3 regions of the Mesorhizobium sp. M4B.F.Ca.ET.058.02.1.1 genome follow, and region 2 is predicted to be linked to each of the others. Evidence: predicted binding sites of a transcription regulator. Region 2 holds the regulator's gene; each other region holds the start of a gene.

Region 1 (10,458 bases), 280 kb from region 2:
TCATCGAGGCCTTGTTCACCTGATAGGGAATCTCGGTGATGACGATCGATTCACGGTCGTTGCCGCGCGCCTCGATATTGACGCGGCCGCGCATGACGATGGAGCCACGGCCGGTCGAATAGGCGCTGTAGATGCCTGAACGGCCAAGCACGATGCCGCCGGTCGGAAAATCCGGACCGGGCACGATCTCCATCAGTGTCGGCAGGTCGATTGCAGGGTTGTCGATGAGGGCGATGGCGCCGTTGCAGACTTCGCCGAGATTGTGCGGCGGGATGTTGGTGGCCATGCCGACGGCGATGCCGCCGGAGCCGTTGACCAGCAGGTTCGGGAAGCGGGCCGGCAGAACCTTCGGCTCGCTGCCCGACGCGTCGTAGGTGTCCTGGAAGTCGACGGTTTCCTTGTCGATGTCCTCCAGCAATTCATGCGCGACCTTGGTCAGCCGCGACTCGGTGTAGCGCATCGCCGCCGGCGGATCGCCGTCGATCGAGCCGAAATTGCCCTGCCCGTCGATCAGCGGCACGCGCAGCGACCAGTCCTGCGCCATGCGCACCAGGGCGTCATAGATAGAGGCGTCGCCATGCGGATGGTACTTACCCATCACGTCGGCGACTGGGCGCGCCGATTTCACATATTTGCGGTTCCAGTGGTAGCCGCTCTCATGCGAAGCATAGAGGATGCGGCGATGCACCGGCTTCAGACCGTCGCGCACGTCGGGCAGCGCGCGACTGACGATCACGCTCATGGCGTAATCGAGATAGGAGCGCTGCATCTCCTCGATGATCGAAATCGGCTCGATGCCGGTCGGGCCGCCGTCGGCGCCGCGCGGTGTCTTCTGGTCGGTCAAATCAGGTCACAATCCAGTCGGGAATCACTCGCTGCTTATATAGGAAGCGGCGCCGAAACTCCAATCTTCGTGGCGCTTTTCCAGGGACAATTTTGGCGGCAATTTCAAAAGGATACCGCTGATTGCGACGATATGGCCACGGTGGGTTTCGCCGCCGCCGGGGCTGGTTCGTCGCCGATCGCCGTCACCGAGAGCGACCGCAAGTACGCTGAACCGGGCCCCGGTGGCCGCGTTGCGGGCGCCCTCAGTAGCCGCCAGTCCGGCGCGCGCGGTAGGCGCCAGGCGCTTCTCCCATCTCGCGCCTGAAGCGGCGGTTGAAGGTCGACAGGTCGCTGAAACCGGCGTTGAAGGCGATCGTCGAGATCGCCGTGTCGGAGGTGCGCAGTCGCACGGCGGCCTTGTGCAGCCTGGTTTTGAGCAGGAACTGGTAAGGCGTCATCCCGGCGACTTGCCGGAAGCTGCGCAGGAAATGATAGGGGCTCGTCGCCGCGCTGCTGGCGAGGTCGGCGAGCGACAGCGGGCGGTCTGCTTCGAGTTCGATCAGCCGCACCGCCTCGGCGACCCGTTTCTGGTCGCGACGGCTCGGCGCGCGGGCGGCATAAACGGCATCCGAGCTCGTCCTGACCACCGCGCCGGCAATGCGCAGGCCGAGTTCCTCGAATGCGTCGGCGTCGCCGGTTTCCCGCGCGGGCTTCCGCTTCCGCCAGCAGCGGCGCAAGCGCCGGCAACGGCGGCAGGCGCGGCGCGGCGAAGCCAAGCCGCATGGCGCCGGGCACGTCGGCGACAATGCGCTCCATATAGGTCGGCGAAAAATGGAAGGAGAGGCAGCGGTCGCCGGCGCCGTGCTCATGCCCGCACTCATAGCAGGCGCCGGGATTGCCGAGCAGGATCGCGCCGGGCGCAAGCATCGCCGTGCCCTCGCGTGTCCGGTAGCGGAACGTGCCCTGGGTTACCGCGGCAACGCAAAAGCCGCGATGCTCTTCCTCGAACGGGCTGTCGCCGACGCCGGCGGTGCACACGACGTCCGACACCTGCCAGCCCCGGCCCGAGACGATTTTCTTCTCACGCGTCGTCATCGCCCGAAAGTTAGCAATTTTCCCCAAGCGCAGAACCCTTTCCTGCCTCTATTGGTCGTGCTCTCCTGACAAACGAGGCAGTAGTCATGATCGGTTCCTTCGCTGAGGCCCTGCACAGCGGCGAGCCCAACCCCGGCCTAGCCGAAAAGCTGGCGCTCTATGGGCGCTTCGTCGGCGCCTGGACATTCGACGCCACCCGCCATCTCGAGGACGGCACGGTTCTTACCGGGCGTGGCGAGGTGCATTTCGGCTGGGTTCTGGAGGGCAAGGCGATCCAGGACGTGTGGATCCTGCCCGCGCGCAATACTGGTGTACAGACATCTCTCGGCGCGTGGACGTTCTACGGTACGACCCTGCGCGTCTACGATCCCGGGGTCGATGCCTGGCACATCTTCTGGAGCGATCCGCGCAACCAATACTACAGCCGGCAGCTCGGCCGCGCCGAGGGCGAGACGATCGTGCAGGTCGGCGCCGATGGCTCCGGCGCGTCGGTGCGTTGGAGCTTTTCGCGCATCACCGAGAATTCGTTCCGTTGGCTCGGCGAGCGCTCGCATGACGGCGGCGCCACCTGGCGGCTCGAGGTCGAATTCCTCGCCCGCCGCACGACTTGAGGCTGATCGGCTACCCTAATGAAAAAACGGAGAAAACGATGCTTGACCACATCTCGCTCGGCGTTGGCGACACAACTGTCTCGAAGCGCTTCTACGATGCCTTGCTGCAACCACTTGGCTATGGCTGCCTCAGCCAGTCGCCCGGCTCGCTCGGCTATGGCGCCAATGCAGTGGCGCTCTGGGTGAATGAAGCCGCGCGGCCGGTGCCGGCGGACACGGAGTCCGGCCTGCATTTCTGCTTCGCCGCGCCGACGCGAAAGAGCGTCGATGCCTTCCACGCGGCCGCGTTGCGTGAGGGCGGCAGGGACAATGGCCCGCCTGGCTTGCGCGCCGCTTATGGTGAAAACTACTATGCCGCCTTCGTCATAGACCCTGACGGGTACCGGCTCGAGGCTTACTGCGGCAAAGCTGAATAGCCGGCTGAAATCCCCTCCCTTCCTGTTCCCACCGCTCCCGCTTTGCTCTACCAATTGACGAGCTTGGGCTTCGCCCGGCGGGAGGGGACCAGCGATGCCGAGCTTCGACAGCCTGTTCAATGCCTTCGTCACCATACTGGTGACCATCGACCCGCCCGGGCTGGCGCCGCTTTTCCTCGCTGTGACGCGCGGCATGAACCGCGAGGAGCGCCAGCAAGTTTCGGTGCGGGCCTCGGTGATCGGCTTCCTGGTGATGGCGCTGTTCGCGGTTGCCGGCGCCTCGATCCTGTCGGTGTTCGGCATCACGCTGCCGGCCTTCCGCGTCGCCGGCGGTTTCCTGCTCTTCTTCATCGCCTTCGAAATGGTGTTCGAGCGCCGGCAGGACCGCAAGGAGAAGATCGGCGACGTCGCCATCACCAAGGACATGATCCACAATATCGCCGCCTTCCCGCTGGCGATCCCGCTGATCGCCGGCCCGGGCGCGATTTCGGCGACGGTGCTGCTGTCGGGACACTTCGACGGTTTCGCGGCGCAGGCGGCGCTGGTTGGCATCATCTTCGTCAGCCTCGCCATCACCTATCTGGTGTTCGTGCTGGCGGAGCGCATCGACCGCATCCTCGGCCAGACCGGCCGCTCGATCCTGACGCGGCTGCTCGGCGTCATCCTGGCGGCGCTCGCCGTACAGTTCGTTGCGGACGGCGTCAGGGCACTAATGGCTGCCTAAGCGGGACCCCTGCTGCCTTATTTCGCGGCGGTATCGACGACCTCGAAATCATGCGTGACCGTCGCCGTCTTGGCCATCATCGCGGTCGCCGAGCAGTACTTTTCGATCGAGAGGTCGATCGCGCGCTTCACCTTTTCATGCGAGAGCCCGCGGCCCTTGACGATGAAATGCATGTGGATGCGGGTGAAGACCCTGGGCTCCTTCTCTGCCCGGTCGGCGTCGAGCTCGACGACGCAATCCTCGATCGCCTCGCGGCCTTTTTCGAGGATGTGGACGACGTCGTAGGCCGAACAGCCGCCGGTGCCGATCAGCACGAGCTCCATCGGGCTCGGCCCCGGCGTTTTGCCCTCCGGGCCGGACGCTGTTCCGAGGACAACCTTGTGGCCGCTGCCGGACTCACCGACGAAGGTGCGTTCCTCGACCCATTTGACGCGTGCTTTCACGGCATTTTTCCTTGCGAGGCCTTGGCCAGCCTATTGACCGAACACGACCGTATGCATGATCCGGCCAGGCAGCAGCGTGAAGATGCCGGCGCCGATCAAGGCGAAGACATAGAGCTTGATCATGGCGCCGCGATGCGCGGCGACGCGATGGGTGTGCGCATACCACACCGCCAGCGGCGCGGTGACCAGCACCAGGATCGACAGCAGATGGATCGGACTGAACGGGCCGATCAGGCGGATCTGCTGGATCCAGAAACTCGAGACGGCGATGACAAGCATCAGCGCCGCCCAGGCATAGCCCATCACGCGGTGGCTCGGCGTGCCTTGCGGAAGCGCCAGCTGCGCGCCGCCAATCGCCAGGGCGGCAAGGGCCGCGAATGCATGCCACGGAATGGGAGGGGGCGCGGATAGCAATGGTCCGAGCGACATCTCCCCTCCTCAATGCCGGTTACGTGGGGCGCTCAGAACGGGATCTCGTCGTCGAGTTCGCGCGACGCACCGCCGCCGCCACCCCTGGAGCCGCCACCGCCGCCGCCGCGGCTGAAGCTGTCGTTCGTGCCGGACTGGCCGAAATCCGAGCCGCGGCTGCTGTTGCCGCCACCGGCATAGCTGCCGACCTGACCGCCGCCCTCGCCGCGCGCGTCGAGCATCTGCAACTCACCACGGAATTTCTGCAGCACGACCTCGGTCGTGTAGCGGTCATTGCCGGTCTGGTCCTGCCATTTGCGCGTCTGCAACTGGCCCTCGACATAGACCTTCATGCCCTTCTTCAGATACTGCTCGGCCACCTTGGCGATCTGGTCGTTGAAGATGACGACGTTGTGCCACTCGGTCTTTTCCTTGCGCTCGCCGGAATTCTTGTCGCGCCAGCTTTCCGAGGTGGCGATGCGGATGTTGACGACCGGCTCACCCGAGTTCAGGCGGCGGATTTCCGGGTCCGCCCCGAGATTGCCGACCAGAATGACCTTGTTGACGCTACCCGCCATCGTACTTCTCCGCGCTCATCCGAAACAAATTTTTGACGCCGCACCTTACAGCTTGCGGGCAATCGCCGCCCGTCGTGACTGGCTTTTCCCACAAGGTTTTTGTTCTCTTTTCGTTCTATGATGTGGGCGATGCGCTGTCAATGGTTGTCAGCAGCATGTAGTGTTCCGGCCCGGAATTTCCACGTGATCGGGAACGGATGGGGTGCCAGGTGAAGTCGATCGCACATGGGGACCAGCAGCGCGAGCAATGGCGGGCGGGCGTCGAGACACGCATGCTGGTATCGGCCAGCAACGGCGCGGCGCAACTCTGCATATTCGAACAATGGGTCGAGCCCACGGTCGGCGCCCCGACCCATTGGCATTCGGTCGAGGAGGTGCTCACGGTCGTCGCCGGGATGGCCGAGGTGTGGATCGATGACCAGCACAGCGTCCTGACGTCAGGCCAGTCTCTCATCGTCCCCGCGCACAGGAAACATGGCTTCCGCAACGTCGGCGACGAACCGCTTCACATCCACGCGGTGTTGGCGTCGCCGATCTTCGAGGCCACCTTCGATGGAGCGGCCGGGCTGGTGAGGCGCTGGCTTCCGCAAGGTTCGTAAACAGCGCTTGCCAAATCAATAAGTATCGACTTATGCTTCTGCCATGATCGAGGCAGAGATTTTCCGCGCGCTGGCCGACCCGACACGGCGCGCCGTCTACGAGCGGCTGGTCGCCAGCGAGATGACCGTGTCGGAGCTGCGCATCGGCATGACGGTGTCGCAGCCGGCGGTGTCGCAGCATCTGGCGGTGCTGCGCGGCGCAGGCCTGGTGGTCGAGCGGCGCGCCGGCCGCAATGCCTATTACCGCGCAGCGCCGGAAGGGCTCGAGCCGCTGCTCGGTTGGATCGAGCGCTACCGCGCGTTCTGGCCGGAACGCATCGAGAAACTGAAGACAGTTTTGAAGGGAATGGACCAATGACGGCAACCGAACGTCCTCCTGCCGATGCGTCGCTCAACTTCGAATGCGAGCTTACCGATCCGCCTGAAAAAGTCTGGCGCGCGCTGACCGAAGCGGAATTGCTGGCGGCCTGGATGATGCCGAACGACATCACTCCCGAAGTGGGCAGCCGTTTCGCCTTTGACGGGCCAGAGGCGCCGATCGAGTGCGAAATCCTCGAAGCCGAGCCCGGCAGGCTGCTGCGCTATTCCTGGCGCGAGCGGCCAAGCAAAGGCAATGGCGGACGGCAAGTGCCGCTCGACGGCCGATTGGACAGCATCGTCACCTTCACGCTCGACCCGACGGTTTCCGGCGGCACGCACCTGCGCATCGTCCATGAGGGCTTTGCGCGCATGCCCGCCGTCGCCATGGCCGGTGCCGGTTGCCGGCACGCCTTTGGCGCGGGCGGCACGAAACGGGCGATCGCGGCGAATGCGCCGCAGTTGCGGCGCGCGGCCTGAGCAAGGAACCAAGGGAGAGACGAAATGAGCGGTCTTGCCAATCTGGTGCCGATGGTGATCGAACACTCGAGCCGCGGCGAACGCGCCTTCGACATCTTCTCGCGGCTGCTGCGCGAACGCATCATCTTCATCAACGGAGAGATCAACGACGGTGTGTCGGCGCTGGTCTGCGCCCAGCTTCTGTCGCTGGAATCCGACCATCCCGACAAGGAGATATCGCTCTACATCAACTCGCCGGGCGGCGTGGTGACCAGCGGTTTCGCCATCTATGACACCATGCAGTACATCTCCTGCCCGGTGTCGACCGTGTGCATGGGCTTTGCCGCCTCGATGGCGTCCTTCCTGCTGATGGCCGGTACGCCTGGCCGGCGCATCGCACTGCCCAACGCCAGCATTGTGCTGCACCAGCCGCTCGGCGGCTTCCAGGGCCAGGCGTCCGATATCCAACGTCACGCCGAAGGCATCATGCGCACCAAGCGGCGCATGACCGAGCTCTATGCTCATCATTGCGGCCGCACCTACGAGGAGGTCGAGCGCACGCTCGACCGCGACTATTTCATGACCGCCGAGGAGGCCAAGGCCTGGGGTCTTGTCGACCATGTCTACGACACCCGCAAGAAGGCGGCATGAGGCCGGCACGCGGCAAAGTGATCGCGTGCGGTCTGGCATCGCTTCTGCGCCGCCAATATAGTCCGGCGATGACCAGCAAGCGTTCGTCCAGACTCCTGCGCATCGTCGCCCTCGCGACCGCGAGCATGTTGGCGGGCGCCGCCTTCGCCGATGACAGTTCGACACAGAAGGCTGCTCTGCCCGGCGTGAGCAGCGACTATCGCATCGCCAAGCCCGCCCCGCAGCCCGAGCCCGAGGACGCGCTGCCGGCCAGCGGCAACGGCCAGTTCAAGATCGGCGATACCGATGTCAGGATTTCCGGCAGCATAACCATCGACATGGCGACGGGTGGGATCAGGCCGCCGAGCCATTAAGGTGCTTTGAACGTCGGCGCTGCCGCCGCGTCGTGGAATGCGAGCGCCGCCAGCCGCTGAAATCAGATCTCCGCTTCGCCTTCGAGATAAAACACGCACTGCCCTTCGAGCTCGACACGCTCGCCAACCGCGCGGCACGTGATCTCCCCGCCTCGCTTCGATGCCTGATACGCACGCAACTCTGTCTTGCCGAGGCGCGGAGCCCAATAGGGCACCAGCATGCAGTGCGCGGCGCCGGTCACCGGATCCTCAGGAACTCCTTTCGCTGGAGCGAAGTACCGGCTGACGCAGTCGTACGCTTCATCACCTGCTGCCGTCACGATGACACCGGGTCGGTCCAGACGAGCAATCGCCGCCATGTCTGGCGTAAGTGAGCGCACAGTGCTCGCGCTGTCGAGCACCGCCATGTAGTTGAACGCGTTCACCCAGACTTCAACAGGTTCGACGCCGAGGGCATGCGCGAACCCCGGCGGGACCGCCGCGGCTTTCTCCGACGGGCGCGCCGGAAAGTTCAACACGTAGCCCGCATTCACACGCGTAACCACGAGCGGCCCGCTCTTCGAATGAAACACGACCGACTGACGACCCGGCTCGAGCCGCTCCATCACGACCGCCGCGCTCGCAAGCGTCGCGTGTCCACAAAGCGGCACTTCCGTGACGGGCGTGAACCATCGAAGCCGATAGTCGCTCCCCTCGCGAACGAGAAACGCGGTCTCCGCCAGATTGTTTTCGGCGGCTATGGCCTGCATCACCGCGTCGTCCGGGAAGCTGCCCATCGGCATGACCGCGGCGGGATTGCCGGCAAATCGCCGGTGAGCGAAGGCATCGAGCTGGAAGATGGGTGTACGCATGGGATTGAGATGGATTGAACTCACGGCCCACCAATCGCGCCATGTATCGGTCGACGTTGACGTAGGACGGGTGCGCCATCGGCACCGAGTGCCATCGCTGGCGCAAATTTAAGCCCCGCCGCTGCTTCTACAGTCTGACGGGGCTTTCATGGATCTGAAATCCAACTTTTGCCGGGAGTGTTCTGCCGGCGTTTGATTTCGGATGCTCCGCGGCGTTCAGCCGACGATCCGACTATGGTCTCTGATTGTTGGGAATCGGCAAGTCACGGTTTGTCGGGCAGCGCTCACGCCAAGCCCTGGCACTTATGCCCGCCGCGGCTCCATCATCGTGTGGAGCCTCAAGGGACTGTCCGGTGGCGTCATGCTCCGCTCCTGGGTCCGTTGCGACAATTGTCGTCCGAAGCGCAAATCGCAAAGCCTGCGGCGTCTCGCAGGCCACCTTTGGGTGGCGAGGCCATCGAAAGACGGCCGGCTCCGTTGACCCCCGGACACTGCTCCCGTGAGTCGGAGACGTCAACCGTTGAAAAGCCGATTAACGGAAAATGTGATCACCGGGAGGTTACGTCTAGGTCAGGTCGGGGCGGGATTTCCACACCGCTTTGTCAGGAGCGTGTTCGGCCTTTGTTCTTTCCGCTTGCCCGCCCGCGCGAAAGACGGTTAAACGCTTCTGTCGAGTGTTGTGGCGTCTCTCGACGTGGCGGGAAAACTACCTACATAGGGGATGGCCGGGGAACCCCGCCACTCCAGCAAATTCCAGACCTGAGGCGGCGACCGGCGATGGCCGACCATAAATACCTTTCCATTCGCGGGGCGCGCGAACACAATCTCAAGAACGTCGATCTCGATCTGCCGCGCGACAGCCTGATCGTCATGACCGGCCTGTCAGGTTCCGGCAAGTCGTCGCTCGCCTTCGACACCATCTATGCCGAAGGCCAGCGCCGCTATGTCGAGAGCCTGTCGGCTTATGCCCGCCAGTTCCTCGAGATGATGCAAAAGCCGGATGTCGACCAGATCGACGGGCTCTCCCCCGCCATCTCCATCGAGCAGAAAACGACGTCGAAGAATCCGCGCTCGACGGTCGGCACCGTCACCGAGATCTACGACTATATGCGGCTTCTGTTCGCGCGCGTCGGCATTCCCTATTCGCCGGCCACCGGCCTGCCGATCGAGAGCCAGACGGTCTCACAGATGGTCGACCGCGTGCTGGCGCTGGAGGAAGGCACGCGCCTGTTTCTGCTGGCGCCGATCGTGCGGGGCCGCAAGGGCGAGTACCGCAAGGAACTGCTGGAGCTGCAGAAGAAGGGGTTCCAGCGCGTCAAGGTCGACGGCGTCTTCTACGAGATCGCCGATGTGCCGGCGCTGGACAAGAAGTACAAGCACGACATCGACGTGGTTGTCGACCGCATTGTCGTGCACGGCGACCTGGCGACGCGACTTGCCGATTCCATTGAGACGGCGCTTAAGCTCGCCGAGGGCCTGGCCGTCGCCGAATTCGCCGACAGGCCGCTCGACGCCAGCCTGACTGGTGAGGATTCGGTCAACAAGTCGAAGAACGAGACGCATGAGCGCATCCTGTTCTCGGAGAAATTCGCCTGCCCGGTTTCGGGCTTCACCATTCCGGAGATCGAGCCCAGGCTGTTCTCCTTCAACAATCCGTTCGGCGCCTGCCCGACCTGCGACGGCCTCGGCAGCCAGCGCGCCATCGACGCCAATTTGGTGGTGCCCGACGAGAACCTTTCGCTGCGCGACGGCGCCGTCAGCCCGTGGGCGAAGTCGACCTCGCCCTATTACGCGCAGACGCTGGAAGCGCTGGGCAAGGCCTATGGCTTCAAGCTCGGCGACAAGTTCAAGGATCTTTCCGCCGAAGCGCAGGAGGCGATCCTGCACGGCACCGGCGAGCGCGAGATCACCTTCCAGTACGATGACGGTCTGCGCTCCTACAAGACGACCAAGACCTTCGAGGGCGTCATCCCCAATCTCGACCGGCGCTGGAAGGAGACCGAATCCGCCTGGATGCGCGAGGAGATCGAGCGCTTCATGTCGGCGACCCCCTGCCCCTCCTGCAGCGGCTACCGGCTGAAGCCGGAG
Region 2 (10,458 bases):
AATGCAGATGATAGCCACCAGCCCGGCCCGCCATGCCGCGGAGGCCTTGGCGTGGATGGTGGCATCGTCCTCGCTGAGATCGGCGCGGCACTCGGAGTGGCCGACGATGACGTGGCTGGCGCCGGCGTCCTTTAGCATCTCGGCCGAAATCCGTCCGGTGTAGGCACCGCTTTCCTTGGGATGGCAATCCTCGCCACCGGCCCGAACCGGGGTGCGCGAGAGGATTTCGGCGGCGTGCGAAAGCAGGGTCGCTGGCACGCAGACAAGCGCCTCCGTCTCGGCGTCGAGGCCGCTCATGAAGCCGTTGCCGATCATCCTCAGTTCGTTGAGCGAGGCGCTGGTGCCGTTCATTTTCCAGTTGCCGGCAACGAGCGGGCGGATTCCAGGCGTCATGGGCTTTGCTTCTCCAGGCGAGATTTGGCTTGCGCACTCACTATCAAAATCAGGCCACAAAGCAATCGACAGTGGACCGGAAGGGCGCTATTGCGCTTGTTTCAGACTCGGGCGCACGAAAAATGCGCAAAAATCGGAAGTAGGCATGCTTGGTATCTTGAGAAACGCGGCGGGCACCTGGGTCGCGAAGGCGTTGCTGTCTTTGCTGGTGATCAGCTTTGCCGTCTGGGGTATTTCGGGGCGTCTATCGGGAACTTTGGGCGGCCATCATTCCGTGATCACAGCCGGCGGCACGGCGGTTTCGATCAACGAATACCGCCTCGCCTACGACCGCCAGATCAGCGTCATGTCGCAGCAGTTCGGCCAGCGCATCACGCGCGAGCAGGCGCAGGCCCTCGGCATCGACAACCAGGTGCTGGCGCAGCTCGTTTCGGGCGCGGTGCTCGACGAGCAGGCCCGCAAGCTCGGACTTGGTCTGTCCAAGGACCGGCTCGCCGAACTCACGCGCGAGGATCCGGCCTTCAAGGGGCCAAGCGGCCAGTTCGACCGCAGGACGTTCGAATACCTGCTGCGCCAGATCGGCATGCGGCCCGAGGACTATCTGAAGAATCGCGCCCAGGTTGCGGTGCGCCAGCAGATCGTCGAGGCGGTTTCGGACGGCCTCAAGCCTCCGCAGACCTTCCTCAAGGCGGTCGCGCTCTACCGCGGCGAGGATCGCACCATCGACTATCTGACCTTGCCGAAGACGCTGGTCGAGCCGATCGAGGCGCCGTCTGACAGCGTGCTCCAGACCTATTTCGACGCCAACAAGAAGGCATATGCGGCGCCCGAATACCGCAAGTTCTCCTATGTCAGGCTCGAACCGCAGGACATCATGGACCCGACCGCGGTGACCGATCCGCAGATCAGCGACGACTACAACAAGAACAAGGGCGCTACACGACGCCCGAGATGCGCACCATCGAGCAGCTGGTGTTTAAGACGCCGGACGCGGCCAAGGCCGCGTTCGATTCGCTGAAAGCGGGCGCGACTTTCGACAAGCTCGTCACCGCCGAGGGCAAAACCCAGGCCGACACGCTGCTTGGCACGCTCGCCAAGGACAAGATCGCCGACAAGGCGGTGGCCGACGCGGCCTTCAAGCTCGCCGCCAACGAGGTCAGCCCCGTCGTCCAGGGCGCCTTCGGCCCGGTGCTCCTGCGCGTCACCGAGATCAAGCCGGAGGTGGTGAAGCCCCTGGCCGAGGTGTCCGACCAGATCCGCAAGGACCTGGCGCTCGGCGAGGCCAGCCGCATCCTGCTCGACGTGCACGACAGCTACGAAGACACGCGCGCTTCCGGCAGTTCGCTTGCCGACGCCGCCGCCAAGCTGAAGCTCAAGGTCGTCACCGTCGACGCGATCGACCGCACCGGCCAGCGGCCAGACGACACCATCGTCAAGGACCTGCCGGAGTCGGCGGATCTCATCAAGGCGGTGTTCGTCGCAGAGCCCGGCACCGAGAATGAGGGCCTGACCACCGCCGACAACGGCTTCGTCTTCTACGAAGTCGGATCGATCACGCCGGCGCGCGACCGCACGCTGGATGAAGTCCGCCAGAAGGTGGTGGCCGACTGGACGGCGGCGGAAACGGAAAAGCGGCTTGCCGCCAAGGCGGACGAGCTCGAGAAGCGGCTCAAGGCCGGGGCCACGCTCGATGTGATCGCTGGCGAACTCAAGCTCGAGAAGCAGACCAAGCGCGGCCTGAAGCGCGAAGCCGATGACGCCGATTTCGGCAAGGAAGGCGCCGCCGAGATGTTCGGTGTCGGCGAAGGCGGCACCGGGCTGATCCCCTCGCCCACCGGCGACGGACAGATCCTCTACAAGGTGGCTGAAGTCTTCGAGCCGGCCGGCGCCGATGCCAGCTCCGTGCCTGACGACGCGCAGAAATCGTTCACTGCCGGCATGTCGGACGACCTGCTCGACCAGTTGGTGGCGCAGTTGCAAACGCAATACGACGTCCGCATCGACCAGACCGCCGTTACCCAGGCGCAGGCCCGATGAGCGCGCTGAAGAGCCATATCGCCAAGGTGGCGGCAGGCACCCCTCTCTCGTTCGAGGAAGCGCGCGAGGCGTTCGAAATCATCATGTCTGGCGACGCGACGCCCGGCCAGATCGGCGGCTTCCTGATGGCGCTGCGCGTGCGCGGCGAGGCGGTGAGTGAGATTTCCGGCGCCGTCGCCACCATGCGCGCCAAGATGCTGCGCGTCGAGGCTCCGCACGGTGCCATCGACATCGTCGGCACCGGCGGCGACAATTCGCACAGCGTCAATATCTCGACGGGTTCCGCCTTCGTCATTGCGGCAAGCGGCGTGCCCGTGGCCAAGCACGGCAATCGCGGCCTGTCCTCGCTGACGGGCGCCGCCGACGTGCTCACCGCGCTCGGCGTCAAGATCGATATCGGACCGGAGACGATTGGCCGCTGCATCCATGAAGCCGGCGTCGGCTTCATGTTCGCGCCGGCGCATCATCCGGCGATGAAGCATGTCGGCCCGATCCGGGGCGAGCTTGGCACGCGCACCATCTTCAACTTGCTCGGACCGTTGTCCAATCCGGCCGGCGTCAGCAGGCAGATGGTCGGCGTGTTCCTGCCGGAATGGATCATGCCGGTTGCCGAGGCGTTGAAGGCGCTGGGCACCGAGCACGCCTGGGTCGTTCACGGCGACGGCTATGACGAGATCACCACCACCGGCGAGACGCAGGTGGCGGAACTTGCCGGCGGCGAGATCCGCACCTTCGCGCTCACCCCCGAGGCGGTCGGCCTGAAGCGCCATACCAAGGACGAGTTGCGCGGCGGCGACGCGGCCTACAATGCCAAGGCGCTGCGCGATATGCTGGGAGGTGCCGCGGGCGCCTATCGCGACACCGTGCTGATGAATGCCGGTGCCGGCCTGGTGGTGGCCGGCAAGGCAACAACGCTGGCCGACGGCATGGCGAGCGCTGCGCAAGCGATCGACAGTGGCCGGGCGCTCCAGGTGCTCGGCCGGCTGGTCGAAATTTCGAACGGGTAGAGCCTTGTCCGACATCCTGCGCAAGATCGAAGCCTACAAGCGCGAGGAGATCGCGGCGGCGAAGCGGCGCGTGCCGCTGGCCGAGATCAAGGCGCGGGCAGATGGCGCCGAGGCGCCGCGCGGTTTTCTTGCCGCGCTCGAAGCCAGGCGCGCGGCCGGCAGCTTCGGGCTGATCGCCGAGATCAAGAAGGCGAGCCCGTCCAAGGGGCTGATCCGCGCCGATTTTGATCCGCCGGCGCTGGCCAGGGCCTACGCGAAAGGTGGCGCCGCCTGTCTGTCGGTGCTGACCGACGAGCCGTCCTTCCAGGGTGCGCCGGAATTCCTCGCCGCCGCCCGCGCCGCCGTTGTCCTGCCCGCGCTTCGCAAGGATTTCCTGTTCGACGCCTATCAGGTGTTCGAGGCCCGCGCCTGGGGTGCCGACGCCATCCTAATCATCATGGCGAGCGTCGACGACGCGATGGCTCGCGAGCTCGAGTCTGCGGCCTTCGAACTCGGCATGGATGCGCTGGTCGAAGTGCATGACGAGGCCGAGATGGAGCGGGCGCTCCGGCTCTCCTCGCGGCTAATCGGCATCAACAACCGCGACCTAAGGACATTCGAGACCAGCCTGGACGTTTCGGAGCGGCTGGCGGCGATGGTGCCGGCCGACCGGCTGCTGGTCAGCGAAAGCGGCATCTTCACGCATCAGGACTGCCGCAGGCTGGAGAAGTGCAAGATCGGCACTTTCCTGGTCGGCGAGAGCCTGATGCGGCAAGCCGATGTGGCCGCCGCAACGCAGCTTCTGCTCACGGGCAAGGCGCCAGCCGAGGCGCTCTGACCATGGCGACCTCCCTCACCCACCTTGGCGCTTCGGGCGAAGCCAACATGGTCGACGTCGGCGACAAGGCCGAGACGGTGCGCACCGCGATCGCCGAGGGTTTTGTCTCGATGCGCGCCGAAACGCTGGAGATGATCCTTGCCGGCGATGCCAAGAAGGGCGACGTGCTTGGCACCGCGCGCATTGCCGGCATCATGGCGGCGAAACGCGCGCATGAACTGATCCCGCTCTGCCATCCGCTGCTCCTGACCAAGGTTTCGGTGGACATCGAGCCGGACACGTCCCTGCCTGGCCTCAAGGTCACGGCGCTCGCCCGCGTCACCGGCAAGACAGGCGTCGAGATGGAGGCGCTGACGGCGGCCTCCGTCGCCTGCCTCACCATTTACGACATGGCCAAGGCCGCCGACCGCGCCATGGTGATCTCCGGCATCAGGCTGGTCGAGAAGACCGGCGGCAAGTCTGGCGATTACAAGGCGGCCGGGCGCGGGGAAGGCGCTTGATGGCGCTGGTTCCTGTCGCCGAGGCGCTCGAGCGCCTGCTGGATGGAGCGGCGCCGCGGGCCAGTGAGAGCGTCGCGCTGATCGACGCCGCCGGCCGGGTGCTGGCCGAGCCCGTGGTGGCATTGCGCACGCAACCGCCCTTCAACGCCTCCGCCATGGACGGCTATGCGACGCGCGCCACCGACGTGGCATCCGTGCCGGCGCGGCTTTCGGTGATCGGCATGGCGCCGGCCGGCCGCGGCTTCGAAGGCAGCGTCGGCCCGTCGCAAGCCGTGCGCATCTTCACCGGCGCGCCAGTGCCGCAAGGCGCCGACACCATCGTCATTCAGGAGAATGTCAGGGACCTGGGCGGCGGCACGGTAGAGGTAACCCAGCCGACGGCGCAAGGACGCAACATCCGGCGTGTCGGACTCGATTTCGCGCAAGGCGATGTGCTGCTCGAAAGGGGCCGCCTGCTTGATCCCGCGGCACTGTCGCTGGCGGCATCCGCCAACCATCCGTGTTTGAGCGTGGTGAAGCGGCCGCTGGTCGCCATCATCGCCACCGGCGACGAACTGCTGCCGCCCGGCAGCGAGCTTGGTCCCGACCAGATCATTTCGTCCAACGCCTATGGCGTCGCCGCCGCCGCTCAGTCGGTCGGCGCCCGCGCGCTCGATCTCGGCATCGCCGCCGACCGCAAGGAAGCGATCGCCGCGCTGGTCAGGCAGGCCGTCGAGCAGCAGGCCGATGTCATCGTCACGCTGGGCGGCGCCTCGGTCGGCGACCACGATCTGATCCACGACGTGCTGACCGGCGAAGGCATGACGCTCGATTTCTGGAAGATCGCCATGCGCCCGGGCAAGCCGCTGATGTTCGGCCGGATGGGGCGCACGCGCTGTATCGGCCTGCCGGGCAACCCTGTCGCCAGCCTGGTCTGCTCGCAATTGTTCCTGAAGCCCTTGCTGGCGCGACTCGGTGGCCGCGACTTCCGGCAGGACCTGCGCGAGGCACGCCTGGGCACGGCGATGCAGGCCAATGATCTCAGGCAGGATTACGTGCGCGCCGTGGTCCGCGAAGAAGCCGGCTCAATGGTTGCCACCCCCTTCGGCATCCAGGACTCCTCGATGCTGCGCATGCTCGCCGACGCCAACGGCCTTGTCGTGCGGGAGCCCTTCGCCCCGGCTGCAGCCGCAGGCGACGCTTGCCGCGTGCTGATGCTACGCTGAACAAAACGTCAACGCATTCATTAAACTTTAAACGGTTGCGGAACACAACTGGAACAGATAGTGTTTGTTCTGGGTTTGTTTTTCTGATTCTGGTTTCAGAACCCGTGGGGGCCGCCATGCTGACGCGCAAACAACATGAACTCCTGATGTTCATCCATGAACGGCTGAAGGAAAGCGGCATTCCGCCCTCGTTCGACGAGATGAAGGAGGCGCTCGATCTCGCCTCGAAGTCGGGCATCCACCGGCTGATCACGGCGCTGGAAGAGCGCGGCTTCATTCGCCGGCTGCCGAACCGGGCGCGTGCTCTGGAAGTGCTGCGCCTGCCTGACTCGATCGCGCCCGGTCTCAATGCGGCGAAGAAGTTTTCGCCGAGCGTCATCCAGGGAAGCCTGGGACAGGGCAATCTCGGTCGGCAAATCAAACCGGCGTCGCCGTCGCGTACCCCCAGCAATGACGACGACGCTGTGTCGGCGGTGTCGATCCCGGTAATGGGCCGCATCGCCGCCGGCGTGCCGATCGACGCCATCCAGCACCAGACGCATTCGATCTCGGTGCCCCCGGACATGATCTCGGGCGGCGAGCATTATGCGCTGGAGGTCAAGGGCGACTCGATGATCGAGGCCGGTATCTTCGACGGCGATACGGTCATCATCCGCAACGCCGACACGGCGAGCCCCGGCGAGATCGTTGTGGCGCTGGTCGACGAGGAAGAGGCGACGCTGAAGCGCTTCCGCCGCAAGGGCGCATCGATCGCGCTCGAAGCTGCCAACCCTGCCTATGAGACCCGCATCTTCGGCCCTGACCGGGTCAAGGTGCAAGGCAAGCTGGTCGGCCTGATCCGGCGCTACTGAGCCGACGGCGCCAGTTTGACCACCGGTTTTTCGGGTCTCTGGTAAGGCGGCAGTCCCCTCGCCTCGCGAGAGTATTTGCGCTGCTCGTGCCATGGCCGGTAGGGCTTTTCGACCGCGTAGCGGATTGTTGCTTGCGCGCTCGCCGATTGCGGATCGAAGAAGACGGCGGCACTGCCGGAGCGGGCGAGCTGACGTTTGGTGACGACGAGGGCCAGCGAATTCCAGCAGGGACTGTAGGCGGTGGCGTCGTCGATGACGATCAGGTCGGCGAAGGCGCAGGCCGGCCGCGCCGTCTTGCGGTTTTCCGCGAGCGCCACGATTGCGCCTGACGGATGTCGGGCAAGGCATAGCCCGTCCCTGCAGTAAAATGGCGAGCCCGGCGGCAGGTCGAGCGGATCGATGTCGAAGCGTGCATCCCCTGTCTCGAAGGTCTCCGGCTCGACGATGGTCTCGGCCACCAGCGCGCGTTTCCAATTGTCGGTGGTGAATTCGTTCGACCGCACCCGGTTGACGGCGAGCTCGCCGCCTCCGATCGGCATCGCCACCAGATGCGCATCCTCCGAGATCAGCACATCGGGCGTGCGGGTATTGGAAACCGTCAGCAGGCCCGCCAGAGCGAAGGGGATCGCCGCAAGTCTCAGCCAGGTCGTGGCCATGGTCGCGATGACCAGCGCTATCGTCACGAAAAGCACCGACTGGATGGAGATCAGCCCGACGGCATCGACCGGCGAGCGTTCGGAAATCCACCCAGAGATCGCGATCATCGCGGTCAGGCCCTTGCCCATCAGATACAGGAATGGCCAGTCGAGGCCGAACGGCATAGTCAGGGCGCTGGCGACCCCCAGGAACATGACCACCGAAACGATCGGCATGACGGCCAGGTTGGCGACCAGGCTGAGTGGCGAAACGCGCTGGAAGTGCCAGATGGCGAAGAGCGCCGTGGCGCTGCCGGCGATGATCGAGGTCATGGCAAGGCCACCCATCCCCATCGCCAGTTTGCGCGACGTAAAGCGAAGGAACGATCGCTTCGGCGGCGGCGTGGTCGTCCTGTCGGCGCGATAGTCGGCCCAGCCGGCATAGGCGCCGACCAGGGCAGCCGTGGCGGCGAAGGACATCTGGAAGCTCGGGCCGACCACTTCGTGCGGCGACACCAGGATGACGGCGATGGCCGAGATCGCCAGATTGCGCATGGTGAGCGCTGCCCGGTCGAACAACACGGCGACAAGCATCACCGCCAGCATGATGAAGCTGCGTTCGGCCGCGACCACAATGCCGGAGAAGACGAGATAGGCGGCGATCGAGACGAGTGCGGCTGCGGCGGCATATTTCTTGACCGGCCGGCGCGATGCGAAGTCGGGAAACAGCGCGAAGGCCCCGCGCAGCAAGAGCATGATGGTGCCGGCGACCAGCGCCATGTGCAGGCCCGAGATGGAGATGACGTGATAGATGCCGGTGCGCCGCATCGCCTCATTGATCTCATCGGGGATGCCCGCTCGCACGCCGACTATCAGTGCGGCGGCGATCTCGCCCTCCGGGCCGCCGACCTGGCCGCGGATGTGGTTGGCGATGCTCTCCCGCGCCTTCTCGATCGTGGAAGCCAGGCGCGCCGAGGGCGGCGCATCTTCGCTGGCGATTGTCTTTGGATTGCCAAGGAAAAAGCCGCTGGCGCCGATACCGGAAAAATAGCTGTCGAAGGAGAAGTCGTAGCTGTCGGGTCGCACCGGGCCGGTCGGCTGCAGCAGCCTTGCATAGCCGGTAAGCAGCGAGCCGGCTGTCATATCAGCAGGTACTTTCCGTGCCGAAAGCCGGACCCGCTCCGGCGCGTAGCGCAGCTTTGGGTGAGCGGTGGAGATCACATCGATCGTCAGCCTGACGCGGCCGTTCTCCATTTCCTCCAGGCTAACGAGCCGGCCGGTCAGGCGGGTCTGGATCTCGGAACCGAGCATCGGTGTCGCAGCGCGCCAGGTCTCGACCTTTGCGGCGAGAAAGCCCAAGGCGCAGAAGAACGCCGCCATGAAGAGCAGATGCGTCCTTGGCCGTGGGCGCGAAACGAGCGCGCAGACAGCCATCAGCGCCACCGCCGCAAGCGGCCTGTATAGGTCCGGCTCGGCGTTCAGCGAGAAATAGAAGATCACGCCGGCAGCCAGGAACACCGGCACCAGCAGGAAGCCGATGCCGCGATCAAGCTCGGTCGTGGCCGCGGCGCCGATGCTGCGATGAAACGCCGGCCATGAGACGCGGCCAAGCTGCTTGCCGAGCCGCGTGATGGTTGCCGTCGGCGAGGCCGGGCGGAATCCGCCGCCATCAGGCGGCAAAATCTCTTTGGCCGGACGCGACTCCGGAAGCCAAACCGGCGCTGTTTCGACAGGCGCTGTGTCGGCAAACAGCAGGCGCTCGCTGACGCCAGCTGTCGTCCCCTCGCCCTCCACCGTGCCCCGGCCTCGTCCAGCCATCGGGTCTGCCCCTTGCGCCCCAGACCTCCTATGCTACATGAACGCGCGAAGCGCGAAAGTCCGCGCAATCACGCCCGCTTCCTATGCCAGCCTGAGAGTGCCATGTCCGACAAGGTCGTCACCCGTTTTGCCCCCTCGCCGACAGGCTACCTGCACATTGGCGGAGCGCGCACGGCGCTGTTCAACTGGCTCTATGCCAGGCACTCCGGCGGCACGATGCTGCTGCGCATCGAGGATACCGATCGCGAGCGCTCCACCGAGGCGGCAACCGCTGCCATCCTGGACGGACTAACCTGGCTCGGCCTCTCATGGGACGGTGAGGCGGTTTCGCAGTTCGAGCGCGCGCCGCGCCATCGCGAGGTGGCCGTGGAGCTCGTGCGCCTGGGCAAGGCCTATTACAGCTATGAGACGCCTGCGGAGCTCGAGGCGATGCGCGAGGCGGCGCGCGCCAAGGGCCTGCCGCCACGCTATAACGGCCAATGGCGCGACCGCGACCCGTCCGAGGCGCCGCCCGGCATCAAGGGCGCCATCCGCATCAAGGCGCCGGCCGAGGGCGAGACCGTCGTGCACGACCGGGTGCAGGGCGAGGTGCGCTTTCCCAACAAGGACCTCGACGACTTCATCATCCTGCGCTCGGACGGCAACCCGACCTACATGCACGCCGTCGTCGTCGACGATCACGACATGGGCGTCACCCACATCATCCGCGGCGACGACCATCTGACCAACGCCGCGCGCCAGACGGTGATCTACAACGCCATGGGCTGGGATGTGCCTTCGATGTCGCACATCCCGCTGATCCATGGCGCCGACGGCGCCAAGCTGTCGAAGCGGCACGGCGCGCTCGGCGTCGAGGCCTATCGTTCGATGGGCTACTTGCCGGAGGCCCTGCTCAACTATCTCGCCCGCCTCGGCTGGAGCCACGGCGACGACGAAGTCATGTCGATCAAAGACATGATCGGCTGGTTCGACATCGGCGACGTCAACAAGGGCGCCGCCCGCTTCGACTTCGCCAAGCTCGAGGCGCTGAACGGCGTCCATATGCGCAAGATGGACGATCATGCGCTGTTCGACATCTTCGTCGCCACCCTGCCCTATCTCGAAGGCGGCCCGGCGCTCGCCGCCCGGCTCGACGACAAGAAGAAGGCGCAGTTGCTCGCGGCCCTGCCCGGGCTTAAGGAGCGCGCCAAGACGC
Region 3 (10,458 bases), 2.1 Mb from region 2:
TTCGAGGCATCAATCTTGATCAAGTGAATCAATATGTCCAAGCAATCGGCTGCATGACAAACAACATGACCGAATGGCTGACGCGTGAGGAGGCGCTGGAACGGCTCAAGGTGCGGCCGCAGACGCTCTATGCCTATGTCAGCCGTGGCCGTATCGGCATGCGTCCGGACGCAGCCGATCCGCGCCGCAGCCAGTATCGCGCCGACGACATCGCCGCCCTCGCCACGCGCCGCGCGCGCGGCCGAAGCCCGCGAGCGATCGCAGAAAGCGCCATCGACTGGGGCGAGCCGGCTTTTGCCACCACGATCTCGACCATCCAGCATGGCGGCCTTTTCTATCGCGGCAAGGATGCTGTGGCGCTCTCCGGCGCGGCCACGCTGGAGGAGACGGCAAGCCTGCTCTGGGCAGCGGACGTCCCGGTGTCGTTTGCCTCGCCCGGCCGCCATGACGCGCGCGAGAGCGGTCGCGGCGCGGCATTCGCGACGCTGGCTGAACTGGCTGCCGAAGGCCGGCCTTCGCTGGGACGCGGGCCAGCCACGCTCTACCGCGATGCTGCCGACGCCATCGCGGCCCTGGCCGAGGCGCTCGGCGCGGCTGCGGGAAACGGCGCCGTGCATGAGCGATTGGCGCGCGGCTGGTCGGTCGGCACTGCCGGCGCCAATTTGATACGCAGGGCATTGGTGCTGCTCGCCGATCACGAGTTGAACGCCTCGACCTTCGCCACGCGGGTCGCCGCGTCCACCGGCGCGTCGGTTGCCGCCTGCCTGCTTGCCGGTCTTGCCACACTGTCCGGACCGCGCCATGGCGGCGCCGGCGAGGCCTTGCTCAATCTCGTCGAGGACGCCGAAAGGCTGGGAGCCGATGCGGCGGTCGAGCGCTGGCTTGGCCACGACCGGCCGCTGCCCGGCTTTGGCCATCCACTCTATCCGGAGGGCGACCCAAGGGCGGAGGCGTTGTTGTCCGATGTCGAGATCGATGGCTGTATGTCATGCCTCGGCGATGCCGTTCTCGGCGCGACGGGGGCGCGCCCGAACATTGACTTCGCGTTGGCCGCGCTGACGCGTCAGTTGCGCCTGCCGCCCGATGCGCCGTTCCGGCTGTTCGCGCTCGGGCGCAGCGTCGGCTCGGCCGCGCATGCCGTCGAGCAGGTCATGAGCAACCGCCTGATCAGGCCCCGCGCCCGCTACGACGGGCCCGTCGGGATTTAGCGGAACTGGTGCTTATCAAAGCCAAGCCCTGGGGCGCGTCGCTCCAGGGCTTGTTGAGATTCAGGTCAGGCCGGCTTCACCTGTATGGCAACGTGCCCGTCACGACATCGTGTCGAGCTTGCGCTGCATGGCCGCGATCTGTTCCTTCAGCTCCTGGAGATCATCGGACTTTTCCGGCACTTCCTTTTTCGCAGGCTCGGCTGGGGTCGGCGAAGCCCCGTTCGCCGTCGCCGACGGAAACGGCGTGAACATGCGCATGGCGTTCTGGAACATCTCCATGTTGCGGCGCGTCTGCTCCTCCAGCGCCTTCATCGGCGTCGACATCTTCATCATGTCCATCGGCGACTTGCCGAACGCGCCCTTCATCTGTTCGCGAAAACGTTCCTGCTCCTTGGAGAAGGCGATCATCGACTGCTCGAGGAAGCTGGGCACGATCATCTGCATCTGGTCGCCGTAGAAGGCGATCAGCTGGCGCAGGAACGGGATCGGCAGCATGTTCTGCCCATCCTTGTTCTCCAGCTCGAAAATGATCTGGGTCAGCACTGGATGCGTTATGTCGTCGCCGGTCTTGGCATCCTGGACGGTGAATTCCTCGCCCTTCTTGACCATGTCGGCGAGGTCTTCCAGCGTCACATAGGTGCTGGTGCCGGTGTTGTAGAGTCGGCGGTTGGCATATTTCTTGATGACGATCGGGTCGTCTTTCGCGGCCATCAGTATCCTCCCCGGACACCGGCGCATTTGAGTAAGCAGCCGGTAACGATTGCGCCCTGTCAAGGATATGCGCAAAAGCGTCACAATTCCAAGTGGTTTGTGCAGTGCAAGATCGATTAATGCTGCATGGCGGCCGGAATATGCTGCGCAGCGAAGCGGGGACTGCAGCCCTGGCCAGCGCAGGCCTGCTTGCGGCGCATGGCCGGCATGCCCATTTCCGGTTTGACTTGGCACCGGGAAAGGGCAAGAAAGTTCCTCAACGATAGCCTAAAACACGACACCTCGAAGTCTGGAGAAGAAAATGTCCGCATCCAATGGCATAGTTGTCGCCAGCGCCGCGCGCACGGCAGTCGGCTCCTTCAACGGCAGCTTCGCCGCCACCCCGGCACATGAACTCGGCGCGGTCGTCATCAGGGAATTGCTCGCGCGGGCCAACGTCGAGCCCTCGGAAGTCGACGAGGTGATCCTCGGCCAGGTTCTGACCGCCGCCCAGGGCCAGAACCCTGCCCGCCAGGCTTCGATCAACGCCGGCCTGCCCAAGGAGACCACCGCCTGGGGCCTCAACCAGGTCTGCGGCTCGGGCCTGCGCGCGATCGCGCTCGGCATGCAGCAGATCGCCACCGGCGATGCCAAGGTGATCGTCGCCGGCGGCCAGGAATCGATGTCGCTCTCGGCGCATGCCCAGCATCTGCGCGCCGGCGTCAAGATGGGCGACTACAAGATGATCGACACCATGATCAAGGACGGGCTGTGGGATGCCTTCAACGGCTATCACATGGGCAATACCGCCGAGAATGTCGCGCGCCAGTTCCAGATCACCCGTGACGACCAGGACCAGTTCGCGCTGGCTTCGCAGAACAAGGCCGAGGCCGCGCAGAAGGCCGGCAAGTTCAAGGACGAGATCGTCGCCTTCACCATCAAGGGCAAGAAGGGCGATACGATCGTCGACCAGGACGAATATATCCGCCACGGCGCGACGCTCGACGCCATGACCAAACTTAGGCCCGCTTTCGACAAGGACGGCACGGTCACCGCCGCCAATGCCTCCGGCATCAATGACGGCGCGGCCGGCGCGCTGCTGATGAGCGAGGCCGAAGCCGCCCGGCGCGGCATCACCCCGCTGGTCCGCATCGCTTCCTGGGCGACCGCCGGCGTCGATCCGGCGATCATGGGCACCGGCCCGATTCCGGCCTCGAAGCGGGCGCTGGATAAGGCCGGTTGGTCGGTCAAGGACCTGGACCTGGTGGAGGCCAATGAGGCCTTCGCCGCACAAGCCTGCGCCGTCAACAAGGGCATGGGCTGGGATCCGTCGATCGTCAACGTCAATGGCGGCGCCATTGCCATCGGCCATCCGATCGGCGCCTCCGGCGCCCGCGTCTTCAACACGCTGGTCTTCGAGATGCGCCGCCGCGGCGTCAAGAAGGGTCTTGCCACGCTTTGCATCGGCGGCGGCATGGGCGTCGCCATGTGCGTGGAAGCGCTCTGAACTTAGCGAATAGCGAATAGGGAGTGGCTAATAGGGTAGAATGACGTGACGGGATATCAGATCCCTACTCGCTATTCGCTACTCCCTATTCGCTCTTCCGACCAAAGGGAGGAACTGCATGAGTAAGGTAGCAATCGTCACGGGCGGATCGCGCGGTATCGGCGCGGCGATATCGATCGCTTTGAAGAAGGCCGGCTATTCGGTTGCGGCGAACTATGCCGGCAATGACGAGGCGGCCGCGAAGTTCAAGGCCGAGACCGGCATCCCGGTCTACAAATGGTCGGTCGCCGACTATGACGCCTGCGCTGCCGGCATCAGGCAGGTCGAGGCCGATCTCGGCCCGGTTTCGGTGCTCGTCAACAATGCCGGCATCACTCGCGACGCCATGTTCCACAAGCTGACCCGCGAGCAGTGGAAAGAGGTCATCGACACCAACCTGTCCGGCGTCTTCAATATGACGCATCCGCTGTGGGGCGGCATGCGCGACCGCAAGTTCGGCCGCGTCATCACCATCTCCTCGATCAACGGCCAGAAGGGCCAGGCCGGCCAGGTCAACTATTCCGCCGCCAAGGCCGGCGACATCGGCTTCTCGAAGGCGCTGGCTCAAGAGGGCGCCCGCGCCGGCATCACCGTCAACGTCATATGCCCCGGCTACATCGCCACCGAGATGGTCAGGGCAATCGACGAGAAGGTGCTCAACGAGCGCATCATCCCGCAGATCCCGGTGGGCCGGCTCGGCGAGCCGGAAGAAGTCGCGCGCTGCGTCGTCTTCCTCGCTTCCGACGAGGCCGGCTTCATCACCGGCTCGACCATCACCGCGAATGGCGGCCAGTACTTCGTTTGACGCCCCGCGCCGAGAAATAGACATCGACAAAAACGGGCCGGGAAACCGGCCCGTTTTGTTTGTCACCTCTCCGCTGTGCGGGCCCCTCGCGCGACGCCTTTGCCCCGCTCCGGCACGCAAAGGTTAATGGCTCGCGCGCGGCCTGTGCAAAAGCATGTGCCCAACCTGTGGATTCTCGGTGGAAAACCTCCCTGCGACACAACATGTTGGGGTGAACAAACCAAGAAAATCCCGACATCGCTGATTCGTCGCCGATTCGTTCCGGCTTTGGGCCGGAACGTTAACGCCGAGGGCCGAGAAACGTACCCGAAAGATTAAGGCCCGTTAGGAAACGTCAAGAATTTCATAATCTTGGCCGAGGCCAGACGAACAACGTCGGTCGTTCATCGGCAAAGGTTAACGGCGACGCGCGACTCGCGTTCGTCCTGCATGAAACGGGCCAATCAAGCGATTCAGCATATGGTGAGACTCATCGTCAAAAAATCCACATGTAGCCATGAACAAACCATGAACTTCGGCGAGTCAGCGATTCGTCGCCGATTCGTTCCAGACTCGTTCCAACCGTTAATCGGGAGCGGATTTCGCCCCCCCACGCGACCCATGGAGACCGACGGCGGAACATTCCGCTTTCGCTTCGCGCTCGAAATCCCTATGTGTCGGCTGTCACACGCGCCATCGCCGGCGCGCCCCCGACTACGAGCGGCAGAAAGTCTATTTCCGGGCCGATGAACGTCCAGCCGAAACACCCCCAGCCGTTGATCCTTTCCGGCCGCGACGTGACGGCCGTGCTTGGACCCACCAACACCGGCAAGACCCACCTCGCCATCGAGCGCATGGTGGCGCATGAGAGCGGCGTCATCGGCCTGCCGCTCAGGCTCCTGGCGCGCGAGGTCTATGCGCGCGTCTGCGAGAAGGTCGGCGTCCACAAGGTGGCGCTGATCACCGGCGAGGAGAAGATCCAACCGGCGGGCGCCAGATATTCGGTCTGCACGGTGGAGGCGATGCCGCGCGAGACCGATGCGGCCTTCGTCGCCATCGACGAGGTGCAGCTTGCCGGCGACCTCGAGCGTGGCCACATCTTCACCGACCGTATCCTGCATCTGCGCGGCCGCCAGGAAACGCTGCTGCTCGGCGCGGCCACCATGCACGGCATCCTGCAGCGCCTCCTGAAGGGCATCTCGGTGGTGACGCGGCCCAGGCTGTCGCACCTGGCCTATGCCGGCTCGAAGAAATTGACCCGCCTGCCGCGGCGCACCGCGATCGTCGCCTTCTCAGCCGACGAGGTCTACGCCATCGCCGAGCTGATCCGCCGCCAGCAGGGCGGTGCCGCCGTCGTGCTCGGCGCGCTCTCGCCACGCACCCGCAACGCGCAGGTGGCGCTGTTCCAGTCGGGCGACGTCGACTACCTTGTCGCCACCGACGCCATCGGCATGGGGCTCAACCTCGACCTCGACCACGTCGCCTTCGCCCAGAACCGCAAGTTCGATGGCTACCAATACCGCAACCTGACCGCGGCCGAGCTCGGCCAGATCGCCGGCCGCGCCGGCCGCCACCTGCGCGACGGCACGTTCGGCGTCACCGGCCAGGTCGATCCGCTGGACGAGGAACTGGTCCAGAAGATCGAGGGCCATGACTTCGATCCGGTGAAGGTCCTGCAATGGCGCACCGCCGATTTCGATTTCTCCAGCCTCGACGCGCTGAAGCGCTCGATCGAGACCAACGCTCCGGTGGAGGGCCTGACACGCGCCCTGCCGGCGGTCGATGCGCAGGCGCTGGAGCATCTGTCGCGCGACGAGGAGATCCGCTCGCTCGCCACCGATGCCAGGCGCGTCGCGCTGCTCTGGGAAGCCTGTGCCCTGCCCGACTACCGCAAGATCGCACCGGCCCAGCATGCCGACCTGATCGCGTCGATCTACATGGACCTCGCCAGGCGCGGCCATGTCGATGAGAACTACATGGCCGAGCAGGTCCGCCGCGCCGACACGACCGATGGCGATATCGACACGCTCTCGCACCGCATCGCCCAGATTCGTACTTGGACCTTTGTCTCCAACCGGCCTGGCTGGCTGGCCGATCAGGCACACTGGCAGGAAAAGACGCGCGAAATCGAAGACAGATTGTCGGATGCGCTGCATGAGCGGTTGACGAAACGCTTCGTAGACCGCAGGACTTCCGTCCTCATGCGGCGCCTTAGAGAAAATACAATGCCTGAAGCCGAAATAAGCCCTACCGGAACCGTCCTCGTCGAAGGCCATCATGTCGGCGAGTTGCAGGGGTTCCGCTTCACCGCCGACCAGAGCGCCGGCGGCGAGGATGCCAAGGCCGTACGCACGGCTGCCCAAAAGGCGCTTGCCGCCGAGTTCGAAACGCGCGCCGAACGCTTCGGCGCCTGCGCCAATGGCGATCTCGCGCTCGGCTCCGACGGAACGCTGCGCTGGATCGGCGCGCCGATCGGCACGCTGGTTGCCGGCGATGAGCCGCTGAAGCCGCGCCTCGTGCTGCTGGCCGACGAGCAGCTCACCGGCCCGGCCCGCGACAAGGTGGCGGCGCGCGCCGAGCGCTTTGTCAATTTCCAGATCGAGTCGCTGCTGAAGCCGTTGGTCGACCTGAAGAATGCCGAGCAGCTCACCGGCATCGGTCGCGGCATCGCCTTCCAGCTCGTCGAGCATTTCGGCCTCATAAACCGCCGCGACATCACCGAGGAGATGAAGTCGCTCGACCAGGAGGGCCGCGCGGCGCTGCGCCGGCTGGGCGTGCGCTTCGGCGCCTACCACGTCTTCGTGCCGGCGCTGGTCAAGCCGGCGCCGGCCGGGCTGGTGACGCTTCTCTGGGCGCTGAAGAATGACGGCAAGGACAAGCCCGGCTTTGGCGACGTGGTGCATGCGCTGGCGTCGGGCCGCACCTCGGTGGTCATCGATCCCGCCTTCGACAAGAGCTTCTACAAGCTCGCCGGCTACCGCAATCTCGGTCGCCGCGCGGTGCGCGTCGATATCCTCGAGCGGCTGGCCGACCTGATCCGCCCCGCGACCAACTGGAAGCCGGAGCTGGGCCAGCGTCCCGACGGCGCCTATGACGGCCACGCCTTCATGGTGACGCCGCCGATGATGTCGATCCTCGGCGCTACCGCCGACGACATGGAAGAGATCCTCAAAGGTCTCGGCTATCGCGCCGAGCCGAAGCCGGCAGCCGAGGTCAAGGCGCGGCTCGAGGCGCAAGACAGTGCCGCGCGCGAGGCGGCCGCCGCCAAGCTTGCGGCGGAAGAGGCGGCAAAGGCCGAGATGGGTGCAGCGGCCGCAGCCACGGCTGCGGAAGCCGGTGCCGAAACACCGGCCGAGGGTTCTGGACCTGGGCCGGACGCCGCTGTCGCGCCGGAAGCCACGGTCGACGTTTCGGCCGAACCCGTCACCGGACTGGTCGCTGAAGAGCCGCTTGAGGCTCCAGCCCAAGCCACGCACGAGGCCCCGGTGGTGGTGGAAGCCGTCGCCGAAGAACCAGCTGACGCTGCTCCGGCAGCCGAGGCGGAGGCAGAAGCCCAGACTGCGGAAGTCGACGTCGTAGCGGGAGAGCCGGTGGCCGAGGACTCGCCGGCGGCGGCCGACGGGTCCACCCAGCCTGCCGCGACTGCGGAAGCCGGCGAGACGGCATCCGAGGCCGAGGAGCCGAAGCCTATCCTGTTGTGGCGTCAGGGTCGTTTCGAGCAGCGCCCACGCCACCGGCACGACAACCGCCGCGACAATCGCCCGCGCAACGGACCGGCCGCGCAGGGCGGCCGGTCCGACGCAACTGGCGAAGCGGCCGGCCAGCCGGGCGGACGCCCGAATGACGGGCGCCGCGACCAGCGCGACGGTGCCGGCAAGCCGCGCTTCGACCGCTCCAAGTTCAAGCCGAGGCCGCCAGGCGAGGCTGGCGAGCGGCGCGAAGGCAGGCCGCAAGGCGAGCGTCCCGACCGCCGCGACGGCAGGCCCGACTGGAAAGGCGGCCGGCAGGATGGCAAGGGCGGCGCGCAAGCCGGCAAGCCTGCCTTCCAGGCCAAGCCGCGCGACGAACGGCCGGCGCGCTTCGACCCGGACTCGCCCTTCGCCAAGCTCGCCGCCTTGCGCGACCAGCTGAAGAAGTAGCCCGCGGGTCCGATGGTCACCGATGCCCGCCAGCGCATCGACAAATGGCTGTTCTTCTCGCGCGCGGTGAAATCGCGCTCGCTGGCGGCGAAGCTCGTGGTCGCTGGCCGCGTGCGCATCAATCGCGACAAAGCAGCGCAGGCCTCCGACATTGTCCGGCCCGGCGACGTGCTGACCATCACGCTGGACCGGCGCATCCTGGTCTGGAAAGTGCTCGGCGCCGGCGCCAGGCGCGGCCCCGCCGAGGAGGCACGCCTGCTCTATGAGGATATGTCGCCGCAACCCACGCCGAAGGACGAGGCCGTTCCGGACGCTCTTCCGGCTTTACGCGAGGCCGGCAGCGGCCGCCCGACCAAGAAAGAAAGGCGGGAAACCGACCGGCTGCTCGGCGAGGATTGAGGGCGGGAACGATCTCAACCGCATCGAGGTTCTGCAACTCCATTCCGGGCGCGACGGCACCGTCAGGAATGGCCGCCCTTGCCAGCGACCGGCAAAGGCGTTACCTCACCAAAAAACCCAGCAGAAATGGGACGTCCCGGAGCCTGCGATGACCTATGTCGTGACCGACAATTGCATAAAATGCAAATACATGGACTGCATCGAGGTCTGTCCGGTCGACTGTTTCTACGAAGGCGAGAACATGCTCGTCATCCATCCGGACGAGTGCATCGACTGCGGCGTCTGCGAGCCGGAATGCCCGGCCGACGCGATCAAGCCGGATACCGAGCCGGGGCTTGAGAAATGGCTGCAGATCAACACCGAATATGCCGAGAAGTGGCCGAACATCACCGCCAAGAAGGAACCGCCGGCCGACGCGAAAAACTTCGACGGCGAGACCGGCAAGTTCGAGAAATATTTCTCGGCCGAGCCCGGCGAAGGCGACTAGCGCATGACCCCGAAAATCGGTTCCGATTTTCGGAAAGGATCATGCGCAAAATCAAAAGTGACGGTGCCGGTCCGGCCGGCGTGACGTAACGTAACGGGCATGAAACAGGAACTGCCTTGACAGGCAGCGGCGGCGCTTGGCCTTCGCGAATGCAGCAAAACCTTGATTCTTCCGACTTTTTGTGCTACATCAGCCAAACATGCCGGTGACACAACGTCGATTTATGGCGCAAACGCCCCAAATCACTGAAAGGTGAGCTTCTCAATCCGGACCAGAGCGATCTGGGGCAGGCGGTCGCAATTATGCGGTGTGCTTGCCCTGGCTTTTCCGGATGGGCTCATCTGTTGTGCGGCTAACGGTCGGCGATCCCGATCGCGCGAGTTCAGCCGGCGCCGCCATGCCGGCGCTACAACAAGGAGTTCAGGGCGTAATGGCAACGATCACCCCGCAGAAGAAGTCCAACGCAGCGCGTCACGGTTTCAAGACCGGCGAGTTCATCGTCTATCCGGCGCACGGCGTCGGCCAGATCGTCTCGATCGACGAGCAGGAAGTCGCCGGCCACAAGCTGGAACTGTTCGTCATCGACTTCCAGAAGGACAAGATGCGCCTCAAGGTGCCGGTCGCCAAGGCGACCTCCATCGGCATGCGCAAGCTGTCGGAAGAGGATTATGTCGACCGCGCGCTTAAGGTTGTGCAGGGCCGTGCCCGCATCAAGCGCACCATGTGGTCGCGCCGCGCCCAGGAATATGATGCCAAGATCAACTCGGGCGACCTGATCTCGATCTCGGAAGTCGTGCGCGACCTCTACCGCGCCGACAACCAGCCGGAGCAGTCCTATTCCGAGCGCCAGCTTTACGAGGCCGCGCTCGATCGCATGGCCCGCGAGATCGCTGCCGTCAACCGCATGTCGGAGACCGAGGCCGTGCGCCTTATCGAGGTCAACCTCAACAAGGGCCCGAAGCGCGGCGCCAAGGCCGACAATGAGGAAGCCGAACAGGAAGAAGCTGCCTGAGCTTTTTTCCTTCGCGAATTCAGAAAACCCGGCCTCGTGCCGGGTTTTTTGTTTCGGAAGGCTACTCGCCGCCAGTTTCCCTGTGCGATTCCTGCCTCAGCGAGGCAATGAAGCGTTTCGTCCGCTCGCGCTCCGGCCTGTCGAACACGACCGAGGCCGGGCCTTTCTCGACGACGACGCCGGCATCGAGGAA

What was found. Region 2 encodes LexA, which represses DNA repair genes until DNA is damaged. Its sites were predicted from a motif close to TGTTCNNNNTGTGTTCNG; they were not measured.
Region 1: the regulator LexA is predicted to act here: its motif matches at 8,982-8,999, upstream of uvrA (excinuclease ABC subunit UvrA).
Region 3: the regulator LexA is predicted to act here: its motif matches at 4,792-4,809, upstream of EJ073_RS24790 (helicase-related protein).

Annotation. Positions count from the first base shown of each region.
Region 1 is NZ_CP034450.1:999,245-1,009,702, forward strand. Features, by position in the region: gene gyrA (DNA gyrase subunit A) at 1-844, opposite strand, end outside; partial or broken gene EJ073_RS05080 (AraC family transcriptional regulator) at 1,089-1,920, opposite strand; gene EJ073_RS05085 (hypothetical protein) at 2,007-2,531, shown strand; gene EJ073_RS05090 (VOC family protein) at 2,570-2,947, shown strand; gene EJ073_RS05095 (MarC family protein) at 3,042-3,671, shown strand; gene EJ073_RS05100 (OsmC family protein) at 3,689-4,114, opposite strand; gene EJ073_RS05105 (DUF2306 domain-containing protein) at 4,145-4,543, opposite strand; gene ssb (single-stranded DNA-binding protein) at 4,576-5,100, opposite strand; gene EJ073_RS05115 (cupin domain-containing protein) at 5,310-5,699, shown strand; gene EJ073_RS05120 (metalloregulator ArsR/SmtB family transcription factor) at 5,743-6,057, shown strand; gene EJ073_RS05125 (SRPBCC domain-containing protein) at 6,054-6,536, shown strand; gene EJ073_RS05130 (ATP-dependent Clp protease proteolytic subunit) at 6,561-7,166, shown strand; gene EJ073_RS05135 (hypothetical protein) at 7,235-7,519, shown strand; gene EJ073_RS05140 (PhzF family phenazine biosynthesis protein) at 7,582-8,370, opposite strand; gene uvrA (excinuclease ABC subunit UvrA) at 9,148-10,458, shown strand, end outside.
Region 2 is NZ_CP034450.1:717,736-728,193, reverse strand. Features, by position in the region: gene tpiA (triose-phosphate isomerase) at 1-393, opposite strand, end outside; partial or broken gene EJ073_RS03615 (SurA N-terminal domain-containing protein) at 539-2,430, shown strand; gene trpD (anthranilate phosphoribosyltransferase) at 2,427-3,437, shown strand; gene trpC (indole-3-glycerol phosphate synthase TrpC) at 3,442-4,254, shown strand; gene moaC (cyclic pyranopterin monophosphate synthase MoaC) at 4,257-4,754, shown strand; gene glp (gephyrin-like molybdotransferase Glp) at 4,754-5,959, shown strand; gene lexA (transcriptional repressor LexA) at 6,076-6,810, shown strand; gene EJ073_RS03585 (ComEC/Rec2 family competence protein) at 6,804-9,263, opposite strand; gene gltX (glutamate--tRNA ligase) at 9,366-10,458, shown strand, end outside.
Region 3 is NZ_CP034450.1:5,105,347-5,115,804, reverse strand. Features, by position in the region: gene EJ073_RS24810 (citrate/2-methylcitrate synthase) at 66-1,208, shown strand; gene phaR (polyhydroxyalkanoate synthesis repressor PhaR) at 1,308-1,919, opposite strand; gene EJ073_RS24800 (acetyl-CoA C-acetyltransferase) at 2,221-3,405, shown strand; gene phbB (acetoacetyl-CoA reductase) at 3,524-4,249, shown strand; gene EJ073_RS24790 (helicase-related protein) at 4,975-8,367, shown strand; gene EJ073_RS24785 (RNA-binding S4 domain-containing protein) at 8,380-8,766, shown strand; gene fdxA (ferredoxin FdxA) at 8,915-9,253, shown strand; gene EJ073_RS24775 (CarD family transcriptional regulator) at 9,684-10,265, shown strand; gene EJ073_RS24770 (amino acid ABC transporter ATP-binding protein) at 10,327-10,458, opposite strand, start outside.